3 regions of the Parabacteroides merdae ATCC 43184 genome follow, and region 2 is predicted to be linked to each of the others. Evidence: riboswitches for the same ligand, from Rfam matches in the RefSeq annotation. Region 2 holds a riboswitch; each other region holds the start of a gene.

Evidence for each region. Region 2 has a riboswitch for cobalamin ahead of NQ542_RS16155 (TonB-dependent receptor plug domain-containing protein). Riboswitches for the same ligand answer to the same signal wherever they lie in the genome.
Region 1: linked by a shared signal. The riboswitch ahead of NQ542_RS04125 (ABC transporter substrate-binding protein) and the one ahead of NQ542_RS16155 (TonB-dependent receptor plug domain-containing protein) in region 2 are both predicted to bind cobalamin.
Region 3: linked by a shared signal. The riboswitch ahead of NQ542_RS00380 (BFO_2992 family lipoprotein) and the one ahead of NQ542_RS16155 (TonB-dependent receptor plug domain-containing protein) in region 2 are both predicted to bind cobalamin.

What each region holds. Positions count from the first base shown of each region.
Region 1 is NZ_CP102286.1:1,042,273-1,046,552, forward strand. It holds gene NQ542_RS04110 (formate--tetrahydrofolate ligase) at 1-530, opposite strand, end outside; gene NQ542_RS04115 (precorrin-2 C(20)-methyltransferase) at 612-1,310, opposite strand; gene NQ542_RS04120 (hypothetical protein) at 1,498-1,857, shown strand; cobalamin riboswitch at 1,900-2,101, shown strand; gene NQ542_RS04125 (ABC transporter substrate-binding protein) at 2,158-3,318, shown strand; gene NQ542_RS04130 (iron ABC transporter permease) at 3,328-4,280, shown strand, end outside.
Region 2 is NZ_CP102286.1:3,957,714-3,961,993, reverse strand. It holds gene NQ542_RS16160 (DUF5074 domain-containing protein) at 1-718, opposite strand, end outside; gene NQ542_RS16155 (TonB-dependent receptor plug domain-containing protein) at 758-2,755, opposite strand; cobalamin riboswitch at 2,790-3,047, opposite strand; gene atpD (F0F1 ATP synthase subunit beta) at 3,350-4,280, shown strand, end outside.
Region 3 is NZ_CP102286.1:92,212-96,491, forward strand. It holds gene murQ (N-acetylmuramic acid 6-phosphate etherase) at 1-749, shown strand, start outside; cobalamin riboswitch at 813-1,009, shown strand; gene NQ542_RS00380 (BFO_2992 family lipoprotein) at 1,293-2,048, shown strand; gene NQ542_RS00385 (YIP1 family protein) at 2,080-2,646, shown strand; gene smpB (SsrA-binding protein) at 2,659-3,120, shown strand; gene metH (methionine synthase) at 3,130-4,280, shown strand, end outside.

The DNA.
Region 1 (4,280 bases), 1.5 Mb from region 2:
ACAATGTTGCGCAGGCTGCGGTCGTTCACGTCTAGTACGCGTTTCCATTTGATTTCTTTCAGACCTTCACAGGTATTACGCGTCTGGTAGATGTAATTGTCCAGCAATGCCGTGATCATATTGTGGGCAGAAGTAACCGCATGGAAATCCCCCGTAAAATGCAGGTTGATGTTTTCCATCGGCAACACCTGCGAGTATCCGCCTCCGGCAGCTCCGCCCTTCATGCCGAAGCATGGACCCAATGATGGTTCGCGCAAGGCAACGACCGCCTTTTTACCGATTTTGTTCAATCCTAAAGCCAGCCCGATTGAAACGGTCGTCTTACCGATACCCGCTTTCGTAGGAGTGATGGCTGTAACCAGGATAAGATTGTGTTGTCTGATCTTCTCTTCGTCGATCAGATGGATAGGTATCTTGGCGATGTATCTGCCGTAATTCTGAACTTCTTCACGAGGGATACCTAATCCGGTCGCGATTTCTTTTATCTTGCGCAGAGAAACCTCTCTTGCAATTTCTATGTCTGATTTCATGTCTTATGTGAGTTTAAGTGGAAAACAAAAGTAAATATATTTTTGTATAATAACAAAATGAAAAGTCAGGTAGTTTAGATACTATTGGATGATCATAAGGGAAAAGTATGGGAATATTTTCCTCTGGATTTGTTTCCGGTCGGAGGTGTAAAACTCTTCTCCGGTCCCGACATTCTCAAAATAATGGAAGTTCGTTTCCGGATGCAACCGGATGCAGGTATGGACGGCCTCCACACATTGGGACAGCTTCATGATGACGATCACATTACCGGTCTTGATCTTTTTCGACAATTCTTCCGCCGTCAGCATTCCGGGTATGACGATGATTTGTTCTTCCTGCTTGACAATATGCAAGCCGGCTAAAGCACCCGCTGCAATGAAAGCTGGTATTCCGGCGGTTCGTTCCACTTCGATGCGGTTCTCTTTGAATTTGTCGTATATATACTGTATGGAAGAATAGAACCCTGCATCGCCTTCCGCCACAATGACCACCTTTTTCTCTTTATCCCTGGCGGATATGGCCTTTTCATACAAGGTATCGTAGACTTTCCAGACTTCGGTCCGGTCTTTGCTCATCGGGAGCGTGAAGAACTGGACTACAGATTTCTCGATTTCCAGTTCTTCGATAATACGGGCCGCACGGGAGAGTAGTTGTCCGCTTTTGCTTATGGTGGCGGGGCAATAGATGATATCGGCCTGTCGGAGTTTTTTCAAGCCTTTCAAGGTGATCAGTTCGGGGTCTCCCGGACCGAGCGATACGAAGCAGATGGGGTACGACATGTGCGTTAGAATTATTTGGTGCGCAAAAGTGAGGAAAATTGCGGAACTTTCCAAATCTGCATTCCACAATTGTGGGGATAATTTCCACACTGCCTTTTCCACAGCCCGCTTTTTATTCTTTGGCATGCAATTTGTACTTGATGGAACGATTAGAAAAAGGTAAATAGATTGTTTAAGATTTTAGGTTATGAAGAAGTTTGTATTGATGGTGGCTATGGTGGTTTCGTGTGTCTGTATGGCTCAAAACAGTCATGCGCAGACTGGACGGGATGGGAATACGGATATCGATATGTTGAGTATGAAAAATTTCTATGCGATCGATATCGTCGATGTGGACCTTGCCGCACAGGAAGCGATTTACAACGCTTATGAAAATTGCTTGATCAAAGAGGTGTACAAGTCGAATGGTAGCGGTAGCCCTATCCAGTATAAGGTCTCTCTCGAGACGACTGACCAGCGGAATCTGGTTGTCGCTTTCGACGAAAGCGGCCATGTACTGAAAGTCATGCTAGAAGACGAATATTTGGCGGCTCGTAAGAAAAACTGATTTGTCTGCCACTTTTCTCTTGAAAGCAAAAGTAATATTATTATATTTGCCCTTTGAAACAGGTTTCCCTGTCCTCCTTACAGGACAGGAATGAAAAGGGAACCGGGTGGAAATCCCGGACAGACCACGCTGCTGTGAAACTTCGGTAACATACCGGCAATACTCAATGCCACTGATCGGGGGATCGGGAAGGTGTCCGGGGATGGAAGTAAGTCAGAAGACCTGCCGTTTCGGTTTTGAAGAGTCTCGTCCTCGTGGGGTGGACAACGCTCGCTCGGTTATAATAAAATAATATTGAATATGAAAAAATGCCTGGCAGGATGCTGCCTACTTATGTCGTTGTGTGTCGCATCCTCGTGTACGACCAAAAACAATCAACGGACCGATAAGGTGGAAACGACGGAAGAAAGCGCGTTTTCTGGTGTCCATATTGTACCCGAGTATGCCCGTGGTTTCGTATTATCCTATCGGAGCGGGTATGTCTTGCTGGATATCCAGGACCCGCAGAATGAGGAAAGTACGACTTTTCATTATGCGCTTGTCAGGAGAGGAACGAAACCGTCCGGCATCCCCGGATCGTATACTGTGATCGAGACACCCATCAGAAGTGTTGTCTGTATGACATCTTTGCAGTTGTCCAATTTTATCAAGATGGGCGAACTGGACAAGGTCGTAGGGGTGACCAGTACCCGGCATCTGTTCAATAGGGAGATGAACGAACGTCTCAAGAGCGGGAAGACCGCCAAAATCGGCATAGAAGGGAATTTCGACAACGAGGTGATCATGAGTATGAACCCAGACCTGATCCTTGTTTCGCCTTTTAAACGGGGCGGATATGAGACCTTGAAGGATGTCGGTATCCCATTGATCCCACATTTAGGCTATAAGGAGATGACGCCGTTGGGACAGGCGGAATGGGTGAAGTTCGTCGGCCTGTTGGTAGGACAGGAGCAAAAGGCAAACGAGACATTCGACGCTATCGCGGCCCGTTACAATGAATTGAAGGAGCTGACGGCGGAAGGAAAAGTGAAGAAACGCCCGGTCGTGTTGAGCGGCGAGATGCGGGGCGGTAACTGGTATGCCGTAGGAGGGGAGAGCTTTCTCGCCCAACTTTTCAAGGACGCCGGTGCTGACTATTTCCTCAAAAACGACAAACGTTCGGGAGGTGTGACACTTGATTTCGAAACTGTCTACAACCAGGGTGACGAAGCCGATTACTGGCGCATTGTGAACAGCTATCCGGGTACGTTCAGCTATGAGGCATTGAAGGAGCAGGACCCGCGTTATGCCGATTTCCGTGCCTTCAGAGAGAAAGGGATCATCTATTGCAACATGAAAGATACGCCTTTTTACGAAAGTATGCCGACCGAGCCGGAAGTCGTACTGGCCGACCTGCTGCATATATTCCATCCGGACCTGCTGCCCGATCATACACCTGTTTATTATGCACGGCTCAAATAAGTTGCACGAATGAGACATTCCACTACTTTTCTGATGTCGCTCATCGTAGCGTCTATCCTGGTCCTGATGTTCCTGAATTTGGTGTTAGGGTCGGTGTCTATCCCGTTGAAGTCTGTCTGGAACATTATTTGCGGACTGGGAGACGAGCCGGTGACCTGGCAGAATATCGTCTGGAAATCACGTCTTCCGCAGGCATTGACAGCTTTGGTGGCGGGAGCGGGCCTGGCGATAAGCGGCTTGCAGATGCAGACTGTTTTCCGGAATCCACTGGCGGGACCTTCTGTGCTGGGGATCAGCTCCGGTGCGAGCATGGGCGTGGCCTTTGTGGTACTGCTGAGCGGTAGCCTCGGAGGGGTTGCGCTTAGTAAATTGGGGTTTATGGGAGAAATCGCGCTTTCGATAGCAGCCGTGATCGGTTCGCTCTCGGTGATGGCGTTAATCGTATATGTGTCGCAGAAGGTGAAAGGGAACGTGACGCTGCTGATCATCGGCGTGATGATCGGCTACGTGGCGAATGCGGTGATCGGCGTGCTGAAGTTCTTCAGCGTGGAGGAGGATATTCGCGCCTATGTGATCTGGGGGTTAGGCAGCTTCTCACGTGTTTCCGGCAACCAGATGATGCTGTTTGTTGCGATCATGGCGATTCTGATCCCTTTGTCGTTCCTGTTGATCAAGACGTTGAACCTGATGCTGCTTGGCGACGGCTATGCCCGTAACTTGGGATTGAACATCAAGCGGGCACGTCTTTTGGTGATCACCTCGGCAGGAGTGCTGACGGCGATCGTGACGGCCTATTGTGGACCGGTCATCTTTCTTGGCCTGGCCGTCCCGCACCTGTGCCGGGCCATTTTTCAAACATCCGACCATAGGGTCCTGATGCCTGCCGTCCTGTTTGCCGGTGCCGCATTGGCACTCGTCTGCAACTTGATTGCCCGGATGCCCGGCTTCGAAGGGGCTTTGCC
Region 2 (4,280 bases):
TATACGATTTGTCATCTGAATAGTCGCTCATGCAAATAACATATACATCCCCATCGGAATCTGAATAGATATAATTCGGATTCAATGATACTGTAATCGTTTTTTCAAACTCAAAGCTATTTATGTCGACAACAGAGACTCTAGTACTTTGGCTCGGCCAATTCATACCATCTGTATCAGCTGTATAGATGCGCTCATTAGCAATCGTTATACCATCCGGATTAGGTCCAACTTTTACATAGCCTTCAACAGCCATCGATGCAGTATCGATTTTAGCCACATAACCATCGAATGTTGTCAGATATACCTTACCATTGTAAGCTGCAAACATACGAGGAGGACGTATTGCTCCTTGATCGTCTGTCAAAGTCAGTTGTTTCAGACTTGTGGCATCTGCTGCATCCAAGATTTCAACAGTTTTCGAGCCATACATCGATACATATAGTTTCGAACCATATTTAATCATATGCTGCCCCATATCGCCTAAAGCACGATTGTTTTGCTTCTTAAAAATATCTTCAGTTACCTTCCCTTCTGAGTCTAAATAAGAAATCCCAGCATTGTTTCCTCCATAATCACCGCCATTCAGAATATAAACCCCTGTCACTTCTGTCGGAACCTCTATATCCGGTTCTATCTTATCATCATTACAAGAAGAAAACGCTAATGCAACAGTTGCACAAGCAAAACAAGCAAACCAATAAAAATTCTTTTTCATTTTCAATTACATTAATTGTTTGTTAATCAATATCTAGTCTTAATATATAAAAACAAGTCCTCCTCGGAAAGAACGTCCAGGCATGGGATAGTACTTTACCACATCATAATTTATATTACCTATATTTATAATATCAAATTGTAACCGCAAAGAACAAGATCCAAAAGTAAACGTCCGGTTTAACGAAACAGTCTGTTCTGCATAACGATCTATCAAATTTCTCTCTATATTTTGCGGACTGGCATAACGATCTCCAACCACTGTCAATAAATAAGAAATATTAATCCAAGGCATTTGCAATGCCGCAGAAAAATTTCCCGAATGTTTGGGGGTATAAGGTATTTGATCCCGATAGTTCTTTTCTGTTTCATCTGTTATATCTATCGCATGTTGCCAAGAATAAGACATTTGTCCGGTTAAGGAGATATTTTTCCACAGAGGAACTTCTGTCGATAAATTCACATCAATTCCTCCGATCGAGACCTCTCCCATATTCATCATTTTCCAAATGAACATTGTCGGTATAGCAACGATCTTATCACTCACACGATTGTAATAACCATCTACTGAAACATTCAGATAATTAATAAAAGGCAACAAACCACTCCATGTCATACCTACATTGTATTGAGTCGCCCGTTCCGGCTTCAAATCAGTATTGCCTATCCTCAAATAATATAGATCATTAAAAGTCGGAACACGAAATATATCTTTATAAGAGGCTCGTAAACGGAAGTTATGGTCTGACAGAACTCGCCAAGAAAGACTTACAGCAGGAGATAATCGTTTACGATCAGACGGTCTGTCTCCTCTCTCTACATTCTCGGTTATATATGTTCCTAACAAACTGGTAGTAGCAGTCAGTCTCGGATCTTTATACTGGATAGCCAAAGCCGTCAAAGACGTATATCGTTTTGGGAACGGGCATTCTGGAATTGTATTATCCAATGAATTAATGAAATAATCTTCAGCTACAGCCAAAGAAAGATGATCAGCCAAAGAATATAGCCCCGAAATAGAAAGATAATATTCCTTTTGTGTATATCGATCATCCTGTCGTCCCGATTCATATTTATTATCAACATCCAAATGGCGCATCCACGAATAATTATATTTAGCCTGTGCCTGGAAAGTAAATTTTTCAGTTATATGATTCTCATAATGAATCTGTGCAAAAGCATTCCTATCCCACAAACGTTCACCCGAATAATCATTATAAAATATTACAGATCCGGGCAATCCTCTATGGGAGTCAAAATAATATCCTTTCATCGATAATGTACCGAACTTCCCTAAATCACCTGTAAAATTCAATTCCGTACGCCACGATTCGATATCACTGTTGTATCTCTTCTTCTTTTCTATCAAATTACCATTCACCAACGTAAATGGATAATTCCCATCCGCTCGTAAATAATCGCCGTGCCAAGAAGTATACCACTTTTTCCCCAGCTTCTGCTCATACCGTAAATAAGGATTTACCAAACCAAACGAACCGGCTTTTACTTGTGCTTTCAGATGGTACGAACGATCAGTGAATACGGGCCGACTTGTCTTTATGCTCAACGCCCCTGCCGAAGCGTACATCCGTGCCGTCTGGAAGATATCGTCGGCCTGACCGATCGACAGGGAGATCATATCGACATTGTCCAGTGAAAAGCGACTGATATCCACCTGGCCGCTCTGTGCATCCGTGACCGTCACCCCGTCATAGCAGACAGCCGTATGTTTGGCACCGAGGCTGCGGACGGAAACGGTTTTCAAACCTCCTATACCTCCGTAATCCTGTACGGTCACACCGGAAAAGCGTTTTACGGCTTCCGACAAGTCCTGCACACCGAGCCGTTCGATCCCAGCCTTGTCCATCACCTGAAGCGGTGTACTCTCACGGGTGGTGGAAGGGCGTACCTTTCCTAACACCTCGACACCCGAAAGCTGGTGATAGGTCGTCGTGTCTACCTGCGCATACAAAGCGGCAAACGGAAATAGCCAGGCACATAACAGGCCCGACAATCGTTTTACAAATATATTCTGCATACCTTTTCGATTCATCAGTTCCTTTACCCGAGGAACCGGATACCGAATAATGGCAGGTTTTCTGGCTTGTTCCCCCCTTTTCAATTGATAATTGATAATGGACAATTACCAACTAACGGCAGCCTTCCCGGTGTTCAAATTGTCAATTCTCAATTGAACCACCAGTGGCAACAAGATTTGCCGGGGTTTCAGAACTTACAGCTACGGGTACAGCTCCGGACTTTCACCGGATTCCCTTTTACTAACCGTCAGCGGAAGCAAATACGGTTACACCATAATCCGATTGCAAAGGTAGAAAAAACAGATGAGTAATCCTTTTTATTTAACAAAGTAAAACATTTCATCTGTTTTTCGCCAACAAAACGGCATATCATGCTTAGAATCTTCTATCTCTATGGTTTACAAAATAAGCTATTCCTACTATTTTGGTTCATTTCAGAACTCGATTGGTTCATTTTAGAAGAGGTTGAAATTAGTTGAATATTTAACTAAGTACAAAAAGACTCAAAAAGTAATATTTCCGGTTTTCGGAAATTCATAATTCGTAATATTGCAGCTGAAGATTTGAATAGGATTAAGGAAAAAAGAGATTGTATGGGAGAAATAAAAGGTTATATCTCACAGGTTATCGGTCCGGTCGTGGACATTCATTTCGATAATGGCAAGGAAGAAAAGATAACACTTCCCCGCATTCACGATGCAATGGAGATAACCCGCCCCAATGGAAAAATCCTGATTGTGGAAGTCCAACAGCATATTGGGGAAAACACGGTCCGTACCGTAGCGATGGATACGACAGACGGACTGAAGAGAGGAATGGAAGCCATTTCGCACGGTTCGCCCATCACGATGCCGGTCGGCGACCAGGTAAAAGGGCGTTTGATGAACGTAACGGGGAATCCCATTGACGGAATGACCGAACTCGACAAGAAAGGGGCTCTTCCGATCCATCGTGAACCGCCCAAGTTCGAAGACCTGACCACCAGCCGTGAAGTCTTATACACCGGTATCAAGGTGATCGACCTGCTCGAACCTTACTCCAAAGGAGGCAAGATCGGTCTGTTCGGGGGAGCTGGCGTAGGAAAGACGGTCCTGATCATGGAGTTGATCAACAACATCGCGAAGAAGAACAACGGATTCTCCGTCTTTGCTGGTGTGGGTGAACGTACACGCGAAGGAAACGATCTGCTGCGCGAGATGATCCAATCCGGAGTCATCCGCTACGGCGAAGAATTCAAGAAAAGCATGGAGGCAGGTCATTGGGATTTGTCCAAGATCGATTATGATGAACTGGCCAAGTCGCAGGCGACACTGGTCTTCGGCCAGATGAACGAACCGCCGGGAGCCCGCTCTTCGGTAGCCCTTTCAGGACTGACGATCGCCGAGTCTTTTCGTGACCTGGCGGCAGAGGGGGAAACAAAAGACATCCTTTTCTTTATCGACAATATCTTCCGGTTCACACAGGCCGGTTCGGAAGTATCCGCCCTGCTGGGACGTATGCCGTCCGCCGTCGGTTACCAGCCGA
Region 3 (4,280 bases), 510 kb from region 2:
ACTTGCTTGAAGATATCAATACGGAAGATCAGAAAGTGGCGTTGGCTGTCCGAGAGACAATCCCCAAAATAGAAGAATTGGTTTTGCAGATCGTTCCCCGCATGAAGCAGGGCGGACGGATCTTTTATCTGGGAGCCGGAACCAGCGGGCGGTTGGGAGTTTTGGATGCTTCCGAAATCCCCCCGACGTTTGGGATGCCTTCCACACTGATTGTCGGCTTGATAGCTGGTGGCGATACTGCCCTCCGGAATCCTGTGGAGAATGCTGAAGACGATGAGGAACGCGGCTGGCAGGAATTGTTGGAGCACCGGGTTAATACGAAGGATACCGTGATCGGCATTGCTGCTTCCGGGACGACTCCCTATGTGATCGGTGCCCTTCGCAAAGCACGTGAACAGGGCATCCTGACTGCCTCCATTTCCAGCAATCCAGATTCACCGATGGCGATGGAGGCCGATATCGCAATCGAAATGATTGTCGGGCCGGAGTTTGTCACTGGCAGTTCCCGTATGAAATCCGGCACGGGGCAGAAAATGATCCTGAACATGATCTCCACCTCCGTTATGATCCGATTGGGTAGGGTTAAAGGAAACCGGATGGTCAATATGCAGCTCACCAATCAGAAACTTATAGACCGTGGAACCCGCATGGTTGCCGAGGAATTGAATCTTCCCTATAACCAATCCCGCCATCTGCTGTTGATGTACGGCTCCGTTCAGGAAGCTGTCGAGGCTTACCGCAAAGCTTAACGGGTCTGGAGTCGGTTTCAGCTTTTTTCTGTAAGAAGATGAGAAATATATGGAAAATATCTTTATATTTGTCCCATGCATTGTTCCTGCTTCGCAATCTGCGGAAAAGGATTAAAAGGGAATCGGGTGCAAATCCCGGACAGTCCCGCTGCTGTAAGCTTCAAAACGGATTGGGCAATTCTTTTATGCCACTGACGCGAGTTGGGAAGGCGCTCATACCGGAAGTAAGTCAGAAGACCTGCAACGCATATTTTTTCGACGGCTTCGAGGATAGGCCGGAAGAGAACTGTGAAGCCGTAGGCTTTTGCCTTTCTTTATTTCCGTTTCCCGTAGCTATTTACTTGTTTTTAATTATTTTGCCATAATAATTAGGAAAAGAGGCATGAATCTGTGGGTGGGATGAGCTCCGCCTCGATTCATGCTTTCCTTTTATGAGTGTGATTAATCTTCCGGCTTTTGTCGTATAAACCTTTTTTTCGTACCTTTGTGCGTTTCCTCCATAAAGAGAGGAAGATAAATACGACTTCAAATTTGTATATGGAAATGAGAAAAACAGTATTATATGGCGTTTTGGCCTTTTGTTTGGTTGTGTTGAATTCTTGTTTGGGAGACCCGGCCACCCAATTGACGATGGCAAACCAGGCAGGGGTAGTGGTGACCGGTTACGGACCTGGTAAGGCTATTTATACCAAGGGGGACGTAGTGGTCTCTTCGGAAGACTTCCAGAATGCCAATGTGGAAAACGGAGAATGTATTTTGTTTGATTATTCCATCGATTACGGGGTCGCAAACAATATGGGGGCAGGGACGGATACCAGTTATACCGAGGCTATTATTTATGAAAATACGATCTCGGAGGTTAATCGTTGGAACTTCTATAATACGTTGACCGATACCTCTATTGTTGCAAAGGACGAACTGTTGCTTTCTTCCCTCCAGGCGCGTTCCGCTTATATCAGAGGCAATTTGTTCCTGTTCACGGAGATAAGCAATCACCCGGCAAACCAAGTGGACAGTTTCTCTTTGTCCTATAATTCGGATAAATTGTTGGGAGACGATAATATTTATAGCCTCTACCTCCGCACGATCAGAATCAAGGCGGACACGACAAGAGGCGAGGCGATGATTATTCCTTGTGCGTTCAATATCGAAGATCTGGTGAAAAAGGCGGAAAAGAATCATTCGGATGAACTGAAGTTCCGGATTAACTATGCATATTCGTTCGGGAAGGATTCTGCATCGATAAACTGGAAAAGTTCCGACGTGTTTACAATAGACTTGACAGGAAAAGGCAAATAAAATGATAAATAGCAAACGAGCGTATTGAAAAATGTATAAAGAGATATTTAAATTGGTTGTAGCCATCATCTCCCAGCCGGGAAAGGCGTGGGATATTCTGACGAGAAAAGAAGAAAAGGACGATGAGTTTTTATCCCGGTTTGTGTATCCTCTCATCGGATTCGTTACGGTTGCTGCTTTTTTAGGCGTGCTGTTCACTCGGAAGGAGTTTGATGTCGAACTGGCGTTGAAGTCGTCTATCCGGACATTAGTCGCTGCGTTCGGCGGCTTTTATCTGGCTTCCTATTTGCTGAATGAGATTTGGCAGGGATGGTTCAAACGGGAGAAGGATATGAAACTGTGTCAACGCTTTGTCGGCTATTCGTCTTCGTTGATGTTTGCATTGAACATCGTGTTGATGTTACTTCCGGAGTTTTTCTTTTTGCGTATATTTGTGTTATATACATTTTATATCGTATGGGAAGGGGCCGGCCCTTATATGCAGGTGGAGGAGAAGATACGCCTGAAGTTTGTCGGGACCGCGACCGGTCTGATTTTGCTGACGCCCTGGTTGATCGAGGTAATTCTTTCCATGCTGATGCCCGGTTTACGTTTTTGATAGGAGAATAAGATGAAAGAGAAGATTAGTAATAACATACAGATAAAGAACAAGCGGGCGACTTTCGATTATGAGTTGCTCGACACGTTTACGGCAGGGATCGTGCTGACCGGTACGGAGATCAAATCGATACGCTTGGGAAAGGCGAGTCTGGTTGATACGTTTTGTATTGTGGAGAAGGGGGAATTGTGGGTGAAGAATATGTATGTGGCAGAATATTTCTACGGGACATACAATAACCATACGGCTCGCCGTGACCGCAAGCTGTTGCTGACTAAAAAGGAATTGCGGAAGATTGAAAGCGCTGCCCGCAATAATGGCTTTACAATTATTCCGACACGTCTTTTTATTAATGATAAAGGACTGGCCAAAGTCGTTGTGGCTATTGCCAAAGGTAAGAAGGAATATGACAAACGCGACTCTATCAAGGAACGGGACGACCGCCGGGAGATGGATCGTGCATTTAAACGGTAACGAACCTTTATGGATAAAGAAATATTTTTGAATCTCCTGAAAGAACGCATTTTGATTCTGGACGGAGGAATGGGTACGATGGTCCAGGGATTTAAACTGACCGAGAAAGATTATCGCGGAAAACAGTTTGCCGATTGGATGAGCGACCTGAAAGGAAATAACGACCTGTTATGTATCACCCGGCCGGATGTGATCAAATCGATCCACCGTCAGTATCTGGATGCCGGTGCCGATATTTTTGCTACCAACACTTTCAATGCAAATGCTATCTCGATGGAGGATTACGGCATGCAAGGGCAGGTGAGAAATATCAATTTGGCTGCCGGAAAATTGGCGCGTGAGGTGGCCGATGGCTTTATGAAGGAACATCCGGATCGCACGATCTTTGTAGCTGGTTCTGTCGGCCCAACTAATAAGACTGCTTCGATGAGCCCTGACGTGAGCGATCCGGCTTACCGTGCTGTCACCTACTTGGATTTGTATAGTGCCTATAAAGAACAGGTAGACGCTTTGGTAGACGGGGGCGTGGATATCGTTTTGTTTGAGACGACTTTCGACACGCTGAATGTGAAAGCCGGACTGGAAGCCGCCGAGGCTGTGTTGAAGGAAAAAGGCAAGGATTTACCAATTATGCTTTCTCTGACGTTATCTGCCCAGGGAGGACGTACGTTTTCGGGGCAGACATTGCTTGCGTTTTTGGCTTCCGTGCAACATACCAATATTGTTAGTGTCGGTCTGAACTGCTCTTTCGGTGCTGCCGATATGAAGCCTTTTCTGGCTGAATTGGCAAAACATGCTCCCTATTATATAAGTGCTTATCCGAACGCCGGTCTGCCGAACAGTTTCGGTTCCTATGATGAGACGCCGGAAAAGATGGCTGTTCATGTAAAATCTTTTATTGACGAAGGGCTGGTGAATATATTGGGAGGCTGTTGTGGTACGACGCCGGCCCATATTGCCAAATATCCCGAACTGGTGAAAGGGGCCAAGCCGCATGTACCGGCTCCGAGGCCCGATTGTCTTTGGTTGTCCGGTCTGGAGTTGCTGGAAGTAAAGCCGGAAAATAATTTCGTGAATGTCGGCGAACGATGCAATGTGGCTGGTTCACGTAAGTTCTTGCGCCTGATCAAGGAAGAAAATTATGAAGAGGCTTTGACAAT